2 regions of the Frankia sp. CcI49 genome follow, and region 1 is predicted to be linked to the other one. Evidence: predicted binding sites of a transcription regulator. Region 1 holds the regulator's gene; the other holds the start of a gene.

The links. The regulator LexA, encoded in region 1, represses DNA repair genes until DNA is damaged. The targets are predictions, from matches to a motif close to CGAACNNNNGTTCG.
Region 2: CcI49_RS03965 (alpha-ketoglutarate-dependent dioxygenase AlkB) is a predicted target of LexA. The motif match lies at 4,560-4,573, and genes of this name have one in related genera.

What each region holds. Positions count from the first base shown of each region.
Region 1 covers NZ_MOWP01000014.1:256,335-262,523, forward strand. Annotated here, with positions in the region: gene nrdR (transcriptional regulator NrdR) at 72-653, opposite strand; gene CcI49_RS12925 (LysM peptidoglycan-binding domain-containing protein) at 955-1,206, opposite strand; gene lexA (transcriptional repressor LexA) at 2,309-3,058, shown strand; gene hflX (GTPase HflX) at 3,186-4,694, opposite strand; gene dapF (diaminopimelate epimerase) at 4,884-5,819, opposite strand; gene CcI49_RS12945 (EAL domain-containing protein) at 5,816-6,189, opposite strand, start outside.
Region 2 covers NZ_MOWP01000005.1:157,967-166,110, forward strand. Annotated here, with positions in the region: gene CcI49_RS03930 (fumarylacetoacetate hydrolase family protein) at 1-74, shown strand, start outside; gene CcI49_RS03935 (RidA family protein) at 74-595, shown strand; gene CcI49_RS03940 (cupin domain-containing protein) at 588-995, shown strand; gene CcI49_RS03945 (ABC transporter permease subunit) at 1,122-2,153, shown strand; gene CcI49_RS03950 (ABC transporter ATP-binding protein) at 2,153-3,037, shown strand; gene CcI49_RS03955 (ABC transporter permease subunit) at 3,034-3,975, shown strand; gene CcI49_RS03960 (NUDIX hydrolase) at 4,031-4,468, opposite strand; gene CcI49_RS03965 (alpha-ketoglutarate-dependent dioxygenase AlkB) at 4,588-5,277, shown strand; gene CcI49_RS03970 (DUF202 domain-containing protein) at 5,349-5,750, opposite strand; gene CcI49_RS03975 (DUF202 domain-containing protein) at 5,747-6,190, opposite strand; gene CcI49_RS03980 (MFS transporter) at 6,231-7,613, opposite strand; gene CcI49_RS03985 (ABC transporter substrate-binding protein) at 7,780-8,144, opposite strand, start outside.

The DNA.
Region 1 (6,189 bases):
CTGGGCCGCCCCACACCCGGCCTGGCCTGGCCGAGGCCGCACCCGGCCCTGGCTCAGGGGCCCGCGGCGGCTCAGGGGCCGGCGGCCGCGCGCAGGCCCGGCGCGGCGGCGAGGTGCGGCCCGCGGGTGAGCCCGGCGGCGCCCAGCTCCGGGCCGGCGGCCCGGGACGACTCCGCCAGCGGGGTGCCACCGGCTTCGGAGCTCTGCCCCGCGTCGGCACGAAGTGCCGCGATCGCCACCTCGAAGTCGGCGAGCGACTCGAAGGCCAGATAGACCGAGGCGAACCGAAGGTAGGCGACCTCGTCCAGCTCCCGGAGCGGGCCGAGTATCGCCCGGCCGACGTCCTCGGCAGCCACCTCCGCGGAGCCGGAGGAACGCACCGTCTCCTCGACCCGCTCGGCCAGCAGGGCGAGATCGTCCGACCGGACCGGGCGCCCCTGGCAGGCCTTGCGCACGCCCACGATCACCTTGGCGCGGCTGAACGGCTCGGTGGCACCGCTACGCTTGCGCACCCGCAACGAAGCTTCCTCCATCGTCGTGAACCGGCGCCCACACTCCGAGCAGGCTCTGCGCCGCCGGATCGCGGCGCCTTCCTCGGCCTCCCTGCTGTCAACGACACGGCTGTCGGAATGGCGGCAGAAGGGACAGCGCACGGCACACTCCTCTCCGCTCCGGGCGGCCTGGCTGCCACACGCGGAGCACGCCCCAGCAGGTGCCCACATGCCACCGGCCGACCACCCTCCGGGGGTGGCCAACTGACAACCTGTGGATATCGATGCACAACCTGTGGATGACTTACGGTGCTGTAACTACAAGATGTTGTGTTCACCGTAGCGCACGCACCCGACAGGTCCGACACCGCCCCTCCTCCTCCGGCGTGTCGCTGCCGCGGGGCCGCCACCACTTGATCGGCAGCGGGTCCCGCCCGGCGGCCGGCCGTCGGGCGGGCCACCGTCAGGGCAGGCAGAGCGGCTGGCCGGGAACGAGATCCGCGGTGGGCAGATCGTTCAGGGACATGAGCCGACGAACAACCGCACGGGTGTCGGCCTCGGGGTCGATCCCGCGTGCCACCTCCCAGAGCGTCTCGCCCTGGCGCACCACGTGGGCCTGACAGTCCACCGGGGTGGCCGTGAACGCCTGCGACGCGGTGACCAACGCCAGCGAGAGCACCAGCGCGCCGGACAGGCACGCGAGCGCCGCGAACACGAGCCTGCCCCGCCGGGTCAGCCTCAGCGGCGGCTGTTGCCGCGGGTGGCGTCGCGAGCCCGGGCGGGGCCGTTGCGCGCCCGGGGACAGGGCTCGCGAGCTCGGGGACGAGCTGCGCCGCAGACTCGGCCACCGGCGCCGTGGTCTCGTCCGTAGTCTCTGGTCGCCGGGCGGCGGCAACGCGTACCCGACGGCGCGGGCACGCCATTCCAGCCCGGGCATCTCGATGACCTGGGCCTCGACGCACTCGACCGCCGCCGAGGACGACTGTGCGCCGCACGGGCCCGCCGCAGGCGAAGGACCACTGCCGAGACAACGAGAAGGGGCCGAGCGATGCGCCGGCCGCCGATCACCGCCACGCACGGCCCTGCCCCGCACCGCCTGGCCGCGCACCACGACCCCGCTGACCGCCGCACCACGGCGAGCACGAGGACGCGGACGCGCGCGACCACCACGGCCGCCCGCCGCCGGCGCACCTCCTCCGACGGCCGCGGACCGCCGCGCCGCGCCGACGCGGAACACCCGGCACTTGGGACCGGCTCCCCCGCCGAGCGCCCTGTCGCCATCCGCGATGTCAACATCGCCGGCAGCCAGGCCAACGTCGCCAGCGGCCGGCCGAAGGTCACGATCGGCCGCAGCAACATCGACAATGGCGATATCGACAATGGCAACGTCGGTCACGTCGGCATCAGCCAGACCGGCGCGGGAAAGATCAGGGTCGGCCGGATCAGCGTTGGCCGGATCGGGGTCGGCCAGATCGGGGTCGGCCATGTCAACCTCCCAGGCGCGAGCATCCGCTCGCTCGAACACCTGAGCGATTCTTACACGGTCGCCACGCACACTTCCCCCGACACGCTCGAACAGACGTTTGAGATTCGGCGACCGGCCGACTACCGTCAAGGACGATCAGTTGTGGACGATCGTGCGAGAAGAAGCGAGCACGGAAAATCCACCCGAACCGGTCAGAAGCTACTAATAGGACAAAGTGGTAGATCGACCGGGTGGCCCGCCGGCTGCGGAACCGCCGAGCCCCCGGTCGCGGAGAAGCCGGTAGCGGGCGAAGCCCCGCCGCCGGATGCATCGACAGGGAGAGCGGTAGGCGATGACCAGCCAGGCACGGGGTACCCGCCGAGGCGACGCCCGCGGCAATGTCCGGGATCTTCCCGACAGCCCCGCGGACGCCTCAGGCCTCACGCAACGACAGAAGGGGATTCTCGAGGTCATCCGCGCCGCGGTGGAGCAGCGCGGCTATCCGCCGAGCGTCCGCGAGATCGGCGAGGCTGTCGGCCTGACCAGCACCAGCAGCGTCGCGCACCAACTCAAGGTGCTCCAGGAGAAGGGCTTCCTGCGGCGCGACCCGAACCGGCCGCGGGCTATGGAAGTACTGCCGATCGGCGGCCAGAAGGCGGGCGCCCGGCTGCGCTCCGCCGGCGCCACGCCGGCGGAGGTGGGTGGTGCCGTCGCGGCCGAGGGCGGCACCCCGACCTACGTGCCCCTCATCGGGCGAATCGCGGCCGGCGGGCCGATCCTCGCGGAGCAGGCCGTCGAGGACGTCTACCCGCTCCCGCGGGAGATCGTCGGTGAGGGCACGCTGTTCCTGCTCAAGGTGGTCGGGCAGTCGATGATCAATGCCGCGATCTGCGACGGTGACTACGTCGTCGTCCGCCAGCAGCCGGTCGCCGACAACGGCGAGATCGTCGCGGCCATGATCGACGGCGAGGCGACGGTCAAGCGCTTCCGCCAGCGCGACGGCCGGGTGTGGCTGGCGCCGGAGAACCCCGCGTTCTCCGACATCCCGGCCGAAGACGCGACCATCCTCGGCCGGATCGTCGCCGTGATGCGCCGGGTCTGACCCGAACGCGACCCCAGGGGGCGCTGACCCCCTGGGGAAGAGCCGGCCATCGAGCCAGCCGCCATGCCGAGCCAGGCGGCGGCCCCTGGCTCGGCTTCCCGCCGGCTCGGTCAGCTCCGAAGCGGGGTCAGCTCCGAAGGGCTCCAGCGACCCTGAAGGGCTCCAGCTCGGCGGCAAGGCTCACCGGCACCCGGGCCGCCACCGCCGTGCCCGCGCCGGTGTGCTCGACGCTCAGCACCTCGCCGTCGCGGTGGATCCGGGAGACGAGATCACCACGGGTGTAGGGCACCAGCAGCGACATCTCGATCTCCGGGTGCGGTATCCGCTCCGAGAGGGCGTCGATCAGCTCCGCCAGGCCCGTTCCGGACCGAGCCGAGACGAAGATGGCGTCCGGAACCGCCTTGCGCAGCACTGCCAACGTCGTCGGATCGACCGCGTCGACCTTGTTGACGACCACGAGCTCGGGAACCCCGGCCGCGTCGATCTCGGCGAGCACCTCACGGACCGCCGTGATCTGCCCCATCGGGTCCGGCGCCGAACCGTCGACGACGTGCAGGACGAGATCCGCGTCCACGACCTCCTCCAACGTCGACCGGAACGCCTCGACGATCTGGTGCGGCAGATGCCGGACGAAACCGACGGTGTCGGCCAGGGTGAACACCCGCCCGTCGGGCAGGGTCGCTCGCCGCACGGTCGGGTCGAGGGTCGCGAACAGGGCGTCCTCGACGAGCACACCGGCTCCGGTCAGACGGTTGAGCAGCGAGGACTTCCCGGCGTTGGTGTACCCGGCGATCGCGACCGCCGGCACGGCACCCCGCCGCCGCGAGGAGCGCTTCGTCTCCCGGACGGTGGCCATCGCGGCCAGCTCGCGCCGCAGCTTGGCCATCCGTGTGCGCAGCCGCCGCCGATCGGTCTCGATCTTCGTCTCACCAGGGCCGCGGGTACCGATGGGCGCCCGGCCACCACTGCTCGCGGCGGCCCGGGACATCGACTCACCCCAGCCACGCAGCCGCGGGAGCATGTACTGGAGCTGGGCCAGCTCCACCTGGGCCTTGCCCTCCCGGGACGTCGCATGCTGGGCGAAGATGTCCAGAATGAGCGCCGTCCGGTCGATCACCTTGACCTTGACGACCTCTTCGAGCTGGCGCAGCTGCCCAGGGGTCAGCTCGCCGTCGCAGATCACCGTGTCCGCACCGGTCGACGCGACGACGTCCGCGAGCTCTCGGGCCTTGCCGGAGCCGACGAAGGTCGCCGTGTCCGGCCGGTCGCGGCGCTGCACGAGCGCGTCCAGCACCATCGAGCCCGCGGTGGTGGCCAGGGCCGCGAGCTCCGTCATCGACGCCTCGGCCTCCAGGAGGGTCCCGGAGGTCCACACCCCGATCAGCACCACCCGCTCCAGTCGGAGCTGGCGGTACTCGACCTCGGTGACGTCCTCGAGCTCGGTGGTGAGACCCGGGATGCGGCGCAGCGCGCCACGCTCCTCCAGGTCGAAGCCGTCGCCCTGTTCGTCGAAGAAGGAGAACCCCTCGCCGTCACCGAGGAGGACCACGCCCCCGTCGTCGCCGTCGAAGCTCGGGCTCAGGTTCGGGTTCGGGTACCGGGTGGACGCCATGGCGGCGTCAGCGGGAAGACTCATACCATCCGTTCTCAACGCGGCACGGTGACCGTCGAATTCCGCCCGCCCCGTTCGGGAGCGGGCCGGTGCCGCTGTACCCGGGCTCGGTGCCCCGGCGCAGCGGAACCTCCGCAGCCTCAGGGTGACACGCCGCTGCCGCGATCGCGAGCCGTTTATCGGCCCGGCGCCCGGTAGGAACGGCCCTGTCGGTCAGCTCCGGCCGGTCCCGGCGGGAACCAGTGCCTGCGCACCCGCAGCGGCAGTACCGGAGGCGACCTCGGCGGCCTGGCGGATCCATTCGGGACGAAGGACACCGTCAGACACAAGAACGGCGGGACCGCGCAGAATGACGGTCGTCTCCCGCCAGTCAACGGTCAGGCGCCCGCCGGGAAGATCGACCAGCACCTCGGACGGCGGCGTACCGCCCACCCGCGCCGCCCACGCGACCGCCACCGCGCAGGCGCCGGTGCCGCAGGAGGCCGTCTCGCCGACGCCGCGTTCGAAGACCCGCATCGCGACGCCATCCACACTCGGCACGACGACCTCGACGTTCACACCGTCGGGGAAGGCCTCGGCCGGGAAGACGGGAGCACCCAGGTCCAGGCGCGCCAGCTCGGACGGCCCCAGGTCGTCGGCGAAGCAGACCGCGTGCGGGTTGCCCATCGAAACACCCACCGCGGCGAACTCGCGGCCGACCACGGTGACCGGCACGGTGCCCGCGGCGAAAGCCGGCGGCCCCATGTCCACGCTCACGTCACCGGCCGGCGGCACCTCGACGGAGCGTAGGCCCGCCCGGGTGGCGATCACGAGGCTGCCGGGCATCTCGTAGCCGGCGTCCACCAGATACCGCGCGAAGACCCGGACTCCGTTGCCGCACATCTCGGCGATGGAGCCGTCGGCGTTGCGGTAGTCCATGAACCAGCGGGCGGCGCCAAGGTAGGCCGCCGCCGCGGGCTCCGCGGCGACGAGGACCACCCGCAGCACCCCGTCGGCACCGACCCCTGTTCCGCGGTGGCAGATCGCGCGCACCAGCTGTGCCGACAGGTCGAGATCACCGTCAGCATCCGGAAGGATGACGAAGTCGTTGCCTGTCCCGTGTCCCTTGACGTACCGCACGCGGCGATCGTACGGCGCCGGGCGCCTCATCCGGCCGTGGCCGCCCGAGAGCGGTCGCCACGTCCGGAACTGCCGGGACGTCCGTTCTGCGAGTCCTGGCACGCCCTCGCCGGGTCGCGTGGCGGTGCCGCGGGCGGCGGGCCCGCGGGCGTCCGCCGGCCCGCACGACCCGCCGCGCCCGCATGACCGCTCCCCGGGCCCGCCCTGTTCGCAGCGTTGCCGGAGCTGGCTGAGCTGCCGAAGCCGGCTGAGCTGCCGGAGTAGGCCGAGCTGCCGGAGTAGGCCGAGCTGCCGGAGCCTGCCGGGTCGGCGGAGCTGGCCGAGCTCGAAGGATTCGACGGCTCGCCGGTCGGGCGACGGGTGCCGACGCCCTCCCAGGAGTCCGTCCACGGCTTGTACC
Region 2 (8,144 bases), on a different contig from region 1:
CCGGCGCCGCCATCTCCCTCCCCTCCGCTCCCACCGCCTCCTCCGCCCCCACCGCACGAAAGGTCAGCGTGTGATGAGCGTCGACAGCGCCACCGCCGAGCAGACTCCGCCCGCCGCGGTGCCGGCCCATCGCCCCGTGGACGCCGTCACCGTCGGGCTGCCCTCGCTCGGGCTGTACAGCCACGCCGTGCGCGCGCCCCGGGACCACCAGCTCGTCTGCGTGAGCGGGCAGCTCAGCGTCACCCCGGACGGCGTCTCGGTCGGAGTGGGCGACTTCGACACCCAGATGCGCACCGTCCTGGGCAACCTGCGGTCCGTGCTGGCCAGTGCCGGCGCGGCCCCGACGGACCTGCTCAAGATGACGACCTACCTGGTGAGTGCCGACCTGATCGACGACTTCTACCGGGTGCGCGAGACCGTCTTCGCGGACTGGTTCCCCGACGGGGTCTTCCCGGGGAACACCCTGCTCGTGGTGTCCCGCCTGGTTCGGCCCGAGTTCCTCATCGAGATCGAGGCGCTCGCCGTCGCTCCGGACTCCCCCGGGCCGGCCACGACCGGGCCGGCCGCCCCGGCCCAGGCGAGCACCGATGCCTGAGCCGGTCGTCACCGAGTTTCCCAGCGGCGCCCGGGTGGTCTCCGGAGGCCTGGAGGCCGACAACTCCGCCGCGGCGGCCGGCGGCTCCGGGGGCCTGGCCAGGGGCAGCGCCCTGTCGGAGGGCGGCATGTGGCTGGGGATCAGTGAGCTGCCCGCCGGCCATGCCTCGACGCTGCACCATCACGACGGCCAGACCACCATCGTCTACCTGGTCCGCGGCGAGATGACCTTCCTGGTCGAGCGCGGGGACGGCGGGACGGACGAGTTCACCGCGCGGGCCGGCGAGATCACCGCGATTCCGGGTGGTCTGCGTCATCGCGAGGAGAACCGCGGAACGGGTCCGTGCCTGTGCGTGGTGGTGCGCAACGCCGACCAGCCGCGGGTGGTGAACCTCGAGTAGCCGCCGTGCGGGCGTCCTGTCACCGCGTCACGACCCGTCCAGCCGGATCGGACTTTCTTCACGACCAGGCAACGATCCGGAAACTCTGCACCCGGATCATATATGAAACATCGTGAAGGAGGTCTCGTGTCGCGGACGCCCGCAGTCACCGCGAGCCCCACGGCGCGGGGGGCATCCCCCTCCGCGCCGGTTCTCCCGCCCGCGGGAACCCCGCCGCCCACCGGGCCGTCATCCACCAAAAGCCCGCCGCCCGCCGGCAGCCCGGGCGCCGAGGCCGGTACGGGAGCTGTAGCCGGTACCGGCGCTGTGGCCGCCACGGCGGGACCTCGCAGCCACCTCCGGGCAACGCTCATCACGGTGGGCTACCGGACAATACTCGCCGTCGCTCCGATCATCGTCCTCGCCGCCCTGTGGGAGCTGCTCAAGGCTCTCACCAGCACCGAGGACGCCCGGCTCCCCCACACCTGGCAGGTCCTGAGCTACTTCGCCTCGGAGGGCAGCACCGGCGAGGGCGAGCTGCGGCTGCTGCTCACCAACCTCGGCACGACCATCCAGGAGGCGTTCGTCGGGCTGGCGATCGGCATCGCCGCCGGCGGCGGGCTCGGCATCCTGACCGCCAGGTACGCGACGTTCGGGCGCAGCATCCGCCCGCTGCTCGTCCTGACGCAGACCCTGCCCGTGGTCGCGATCGCGCCCGCTCTGATCATCTGGCTCGGGCATTCCTGGGTGTCGAAGGCGGTGCTCGCCGCGCTGTGCTCGTTCTTCCCGATCGCCGTGAGCGTCGCGCGCGGCATCGAGGACATCCCCGCGGAGGCCCGCCGGGTCTTCGCCAGCTTCGGTGCCGGCCGCTGGCAGGTCTTCCGCAGCCTGGAGCTGCCCAGCGCGCTCACCCAGGCCAACGCCGCCGTGCACACCGCCGCCGCGCTCGCGGTGGTCGGCGCCGTCGTCGCCGAGCTGCCCGCCGGGTCCACCGAGGGCATGGCCGTCCTGGTGCTCTCCTCGGCGCAGTTCTACAACTTCGAGCCCGCCGCCCTGTGGTGCGCCGCGATCACCACCGCGATCGGCGGCCTCGTCACGGTCTACCTCGCCCAGGCGATCTTCACCCGCCTGGCGAAGCTCGCCCTGCGGACATCCAGCCTGCCGACCGGAGACCACTGATGCCGAGGACCACCACCGCCGCACCGGCCGCACCCGCGCCGGCACCGGCACCCGCCGCCCCTGCCACACCCGCGCCCACATCCGGCGCCCCCACGGGCACAGCCGGTGACGAGCGCGGCGCCATCGAGCTGCGCGGAATCTGGAAGTGGTTCGGCGATCCGTCGGCACCCGTGCTGCGGGACGTCTCGTTCCGGGTCCCGGCCGGCTCGTTCGTCTCGGTGATCGGTGCGTCCGGCTGCGGGAAGTCGACGATGCTGCGGATGATGGGCGACCTCGCCCGGCCCAGCCGCGGTGAGGTCCGCACCGGCGGACATCCGGTCTCGCAGGCCCGGCAGGCCCACGAGATCGGCTTCGTGTTCCAGGCCGCGAACCTGTGTGCCTGGCGGTCGGTGCGGCGCAACGTCGAGCTGCCGCTCGAGGCGATGAAGGTCGGGCGGGCCGAGCGCCGTGAGCGGGCACTGGCCGAGCTCGACCGCGTCGGCCTGGCGGCGGCGGTGAACCAGTACCCGGCCGAGCTCTCCGGCGGCATGGCGCAGCGCGTCGCGATCGCCCGCTCGCTCGTCACCGAGCCACCGATCGTGCTGATGGACGAGCCGTTCGGCGCCCTCGACGAGATCACCCGCGACCGGCTCAACCTCGACCTGCACGAACTGTGGCGGCGCACCGCGAAGACGATCGTGTTCGTCACCCACAGCATCCCCGAGGCCGTCCTGCTCTCCACCCAGGTCGTGGTGATGGGCCGCCGCCCGGGACGGATCGACCGCACGATCGACATCACGCTGCCCGACGAGCGCACCGCCGAGACCTCCCGGACGCCGGAGTTCTTCGAGGCCGTCACCGAGGTCCGCGACGCACTGTTCGACGTGATGGGGCGTGACCTTTGAGCACCACGACCAGCACCCACCCCACCGGTGCCACGCAGACCGGCACCACGCCGACCGACACCGCACCGACCGGCACCRCACCGACCGGCACCGACGGCACGGTCGCCGGAACGGGCGAGACCCCGCTCCCGGCTCGCACCGGTCGCGGGCGGTCAGCGGGCCGGCTGGTCCTGAGCGCGGCGGTCACCGTCGCGGTTCCGGCGGCTGTGATCGCGCTGCTGCTCGTGCTGTGGGAGCTCGCGATCGAGGCGTTCGACGTCAGGCCGTTCGTGCTGGCCAGGCCGTCCGCGATCTGGGACGCCTTCGCCGAGAAGCCGGACGTCTACCTCGAGTACGGCTTCCACACGCTACGCGAGGCCGTGCAGGGGCTGGCCTTCGGAATTGCCGTCGGTGTCGCCGTCGCGGTGGCGACGTTCCGGTCGAAGCTGCTCTCCGAGCTGGCGCGGGCCTACAGCGCGGCCCTGCTCGCCCTGCCGGTCGTCGCCGTGATCCCACTGTCGAACGTCTTCTTCGGGCTGCAGCCGGCGTCGCGGGTGTTCGTCGTCGCCGTGGGCACCACACCGATCATGCTCACGTACACGCTGACCGGGCTGAAGGCGACCGACGCCGGGCTCGCGGAGATGTTCCGCGCCTGCGCGATGCCGCGCTGGCGGTCGGTGCTCTCGCTGTTCCTGCCCTCCGCGCTGCCGTACTTCATCAGCGGCGTCCGGGTCGCGCTGCCCAGCGCGTTCTCCGTCGCCATCATCGGCGAGTACTTCGGCGGCGAGCGCAACACGCTCGGCACCTACATCAAGACGGCCGCGGTGCAGTCCAAGGTCGCCGACCTGTGGGGCGCGGCGATGACCGCCTTCCTCTTCGCCGTCGCTCTGTTCGCCCTGGTCGCGCTCGCCGACCGGCTGCTGCTGCGCTGGCACCCGTCCCGGGCCCGCCGCGGCTGACCCACCACGCCGGGCAACGCGCCCACGACGCCGGGCAGCGCGGGCCGGCGAGCGGTCAGCCGGCGGCCTGTCGGCCGCGGAACCGGTCCACCACCTCGCGGTCCAGGCCGTAGCTGAGCAGCCCGGCCGCCGCCTCGAGCGACAGCCAGCGCAGCTCGTCCACCTCCTCGTTGGGGACGAACGTGCCGCCGGTCGCCCGCAGCGCCCAGTAGCGCACGATCTTGGGACTCCTGGTGCCGTGCCGCTCGACCTCGTACGTCACGTCGCCGAGGGACTCACCGACCTCCACATCGAGCCCGGTCTCCTCCGCGACCTCGCGGACGGCGGCCGCGAGCCAGGTCTCCCCGTCGTCCAGCTTCCCCTTCGGCAGCGACCAGTCCTCGTGCCGCGGCCGGTGGACGACCACGATCTCCACCCCGCCGGGCACGGCGCGCCACACCACTCCCCCGGCGGCGCGCACCAGAGGTCCGTCCGGTTCCGGCTCGTTGCCCATCATCGCTCCTTCGTCCGGCCGGTCCCGGCCCCCGCGGATACTTTCATGTGCGCGCTCGGGAGCATTCCGCGCCGTCCACCGGGACCGCGATCGAACATGTGTTTGATATCGTCGGGAGGGTGAGGGCAGCCCCGTTCCAGGCGTCGCTGCTCGACGTGCTGCCCGACGGGCAGGCCGATGCCGTCGTGGAGCCGCTGCGCGAGGGCCTGCGCCGCCGCGAGCTGGCCGCCGGCGCGTGGGTCGACCTGCGCCGCCGCTGGGTCACCGGCGCCGACTCGCTGTTCGAGCGCCTGTGCGCCCAGGTTCCCTGGCGCGCCGAACGCCGCCCGATGTACGACCGGACGGTCGACATCCCCCGGCTGCTGTCCTTCTACGAGGAGGGTCAGCCTCTGCCCGACCCGGCGCTCATGGCTGCCAGGCGTGCGCTCGACCTGCACTACGCCCCGGAGCTGGGTGAGCCGTTCGCGACACTAGGCCTGGCTCTCTACCGGGATGGTCGCGACAGCGTCGCGTGGCACGGCGACCGGATCGGCCGTGGTTCCAGCCACGACACGATGGTGGCGATCCTCGTTCTCGGCGCTCCCCGCGCCCTGTTGCTACGGCCGCGCCCCGGTGGGCCTGCGGCCACGAGCACAGCCACGGCCACGAGCACGAGCACGAGCACGACGATCCGGCTCACACTCGGGCACGGCGATCTGCTGGTCATGGGCGGCAGCTGCCAGCGCACCTGGGATCACGCCGTGCCGAAGACCACCCGCCCCATCGGCCCCCGGCTGAGCGCCCAGTTCCGTCCCCGCAACGTGCGCTGACAGTGACGGAGCACCGCTGGCCCAGAGGCCCTCGCCGCGCCACATAGTGCGCGCTTGCCAGGCGCACCGGCTCAGCTGGCGACGAGGGCGAGGGCCAGCAGCCCGCACACCACCGCGGCCAGGGTCAGAAGCGGAAGAGCCCGTCCCGGGTGCACCCAGCGGCCAGTGGGGTCGACCATGCCCTGGTGGTAGCGCCGTGAGGCGGTCAGCCACGCCGTCACGCCGCCGGCGGTCGCCGCCGCCGCGGCTGCCCAGCCCAGTGGGCCGCCGCCGTAGTCGTGGGGGTTGTGCATCAACAGTGCGGCCAGTCCGAGGAAGGCCAGCCCGGTCCGCCGCCAGGCCAGGTAGGTCCGTTCCGGCTGGGTCTCCCCCGCGAGCAGATCCGGTGCCGTCGGGATGTCGCCACGTGACGGCTCCGCGGAGCCGCGCTTCGAACTGCCCGCAGGCCCCACGTCACCCGGGTTGGTGCTCACTGGGGGCCTTTGCCGGCCACCAGCACGAAGATCAGCGCGACCAGGCTCAGCGCTGCCACGCCGGCCGCGAGCACGCGCGGCAGCCCCGAGACGGGCAGCGACCTCCGTTCGCGCATCGCCCTCTCGACGAGTGCCCACCGGCGGTAGCTGGTCGCGGCGACGGCGATGCTGAGCAGGATGAGCGGTACGCCCAGCACGTGCCGGGCGCCGGAGAAGCTGAAGTCGGGCACGACCTGCACCACGGCCACGCCGCCGGCGAGCAGGGCGAGCGAGGTCCGCAGCCAGGCTAGGAACGTACGCTCGTTCGCGAGGCTGAAACGCACGTCCGGATCCTGCCCGACCTGGCCGATGTCCGCCGGGCGGCGCCACCAGGCGCGCACCGCCGACATCCAGCGCTTTCCCGGGCGGCGGGCGTCCGCATCGTCGTCGTCGCTGCCCACGGGCCCACCGTACTGTCCGCAAGGTGAGGGACCCGGCCGGTCACCCACCCGTCCGGGCCGGTCCCGCGCCGGTGGCCACCTCCCCGGGGATGTGCGCCGACATGCCGACCGACATCCCGAAGGAGTCGGCGTCCCCAGCGGAGTCGGCGGGCTCGACGTCCCCAGCGGGCTCGGCGGGCTCGGTGCCGCGGTACCCCAGGAAGGACGGCATCGCCGCGAGCAGCACGGCGAGGCCGACCAGGCAGGCCACGCCACCGGCGACGACACTGAACTGGGCCGAGGTGAACCCGGCGACCAGGCCGGACTCCAGGTCACCGAGGCTGGGCCCGGCGGTGACCGTCACCATGAACAGGCCCGCCATCCGGCCACGGACGGCGTCCGGGGCGGCGACCCGCAGGATCGTCGTGCGCAACACCGCGGAGACCGTGTCGGCGCCACCCGCGACCGCGAGCAGCAGCAGGGCCAGCGGCAGCGTCCCGACCAGGCCGGACAGGGCGATGGCCGCACCCCAGACGGCGATGGACACGGCCACCACCAGGCCCTGACGGCTCACCCGGGACAGCCAGCCGCCGGTCACCGCGACGATCGTGCCGCCGATGGCCATCGCCGCGTAGAGCAGACCGGTGGTCCGCGGGCCGCCGTGGAACTGTTCGACGGCGAGCACCGCGAACAGCACCCGGGGCATTCCGAACAGCATGGCGTTGATGTCGACCAGGAAGGTCATCGCGAGCACGGGACGTCCCCGCAGGAAGCGCAGCCCGTCGACGACGCTGCGCAGCCCGGCGTGGGTGCCGCCGCCTTCGGGCCGCATCGGGGGCAGCAGCCAGGTCGCGGCGAAGATCGCGGCATAGGAGACGACGACCACCGCGTAGGACGTCCCGTAGCCCGCGCCGGCGACGAGTACGCCGGCGAGCAGCGGTCCGCCGGTCATCGCCACGGTCGTGGTCACGCCTTCGAGCGCGCCGACGGCGGGGAGCTGGTCGGCGGGCAGCAGCCGGGCCGCGAACGTCTGGCGGGCCGGCGCGTCGATCGCCGACAGTGCCGCCTGCAGGCCCATCAGCGCGAACAGGACCCCGACGGGTGCGTCCAGGACGGCCTGCAGGGTGAGCAGCGCCGGGGTGAGCGCCATCCCCGCGGAGGTGAACAGGACGACGACCCGGCGGTCGAACGCGTCGGCCACGGCGCCGCCGACGATGCCGAAGACCAGCAGCGGGACGAACGTCGCCGCGCCGGTCAGTCCGACGGCGAACGCGGAGTCCGTGTCGGCGTAGATCTCCAGCAGGGCGGTCGTGAGGACGACCTGGGTGCCGGTGAGACCGATGCCCTCCGCGAGCCAGAATCTGCGGAACGCGACGGACTGGCGCAGCGGACGCAGGTCCGCGGAGAACGTGCGGGCGAGCCTGCCCGGCCGACCTTTGGCCATGACTTCCCGGGGGATGGAGTCGAAGGGGGATGGAGCCGGAGTCGGGCCGCGTGGCGGACGCGGCCGGGGCGGGTCCGGAGGTCCGTGGCATGGCTCGCGAGCCGTGCCACGGACCTCCGGATCGCCGGTCAGGGACGGAACACCGCTGCCCGGGTCCGCGAGGAGATCAGGGCTCGACGTCGAGCGGGGTGTAGGAGGAGCCCTTCAGGTCGACGTCCGAACCCAGCAGGCCGACAGCGGCGTCGTAGACGTCGGACCTGATGAGCGAGCTCACGTCCGGGGCGGTCCTGATGACGTCGTTGTCGAGCAGGATCTTCGCGGTCGCCTCGAATCTGTCGGCGTTCATGACGCCCATCTCGCCCTGGGAGGCGGCAGCCGGCCAGAGCACCTTGTTGTACTCGTTGACGCTCCAGGTCATGAAGTCGACCGGGGTGACCGAGCCGTACTTTCCGGGGAGCTTGGCGCATTCGTCCGCGTTGTCGCGGCAGTATGCCCAGCCCTTCAGCGAGGCGGCGACGAAGGCGGCCGCGG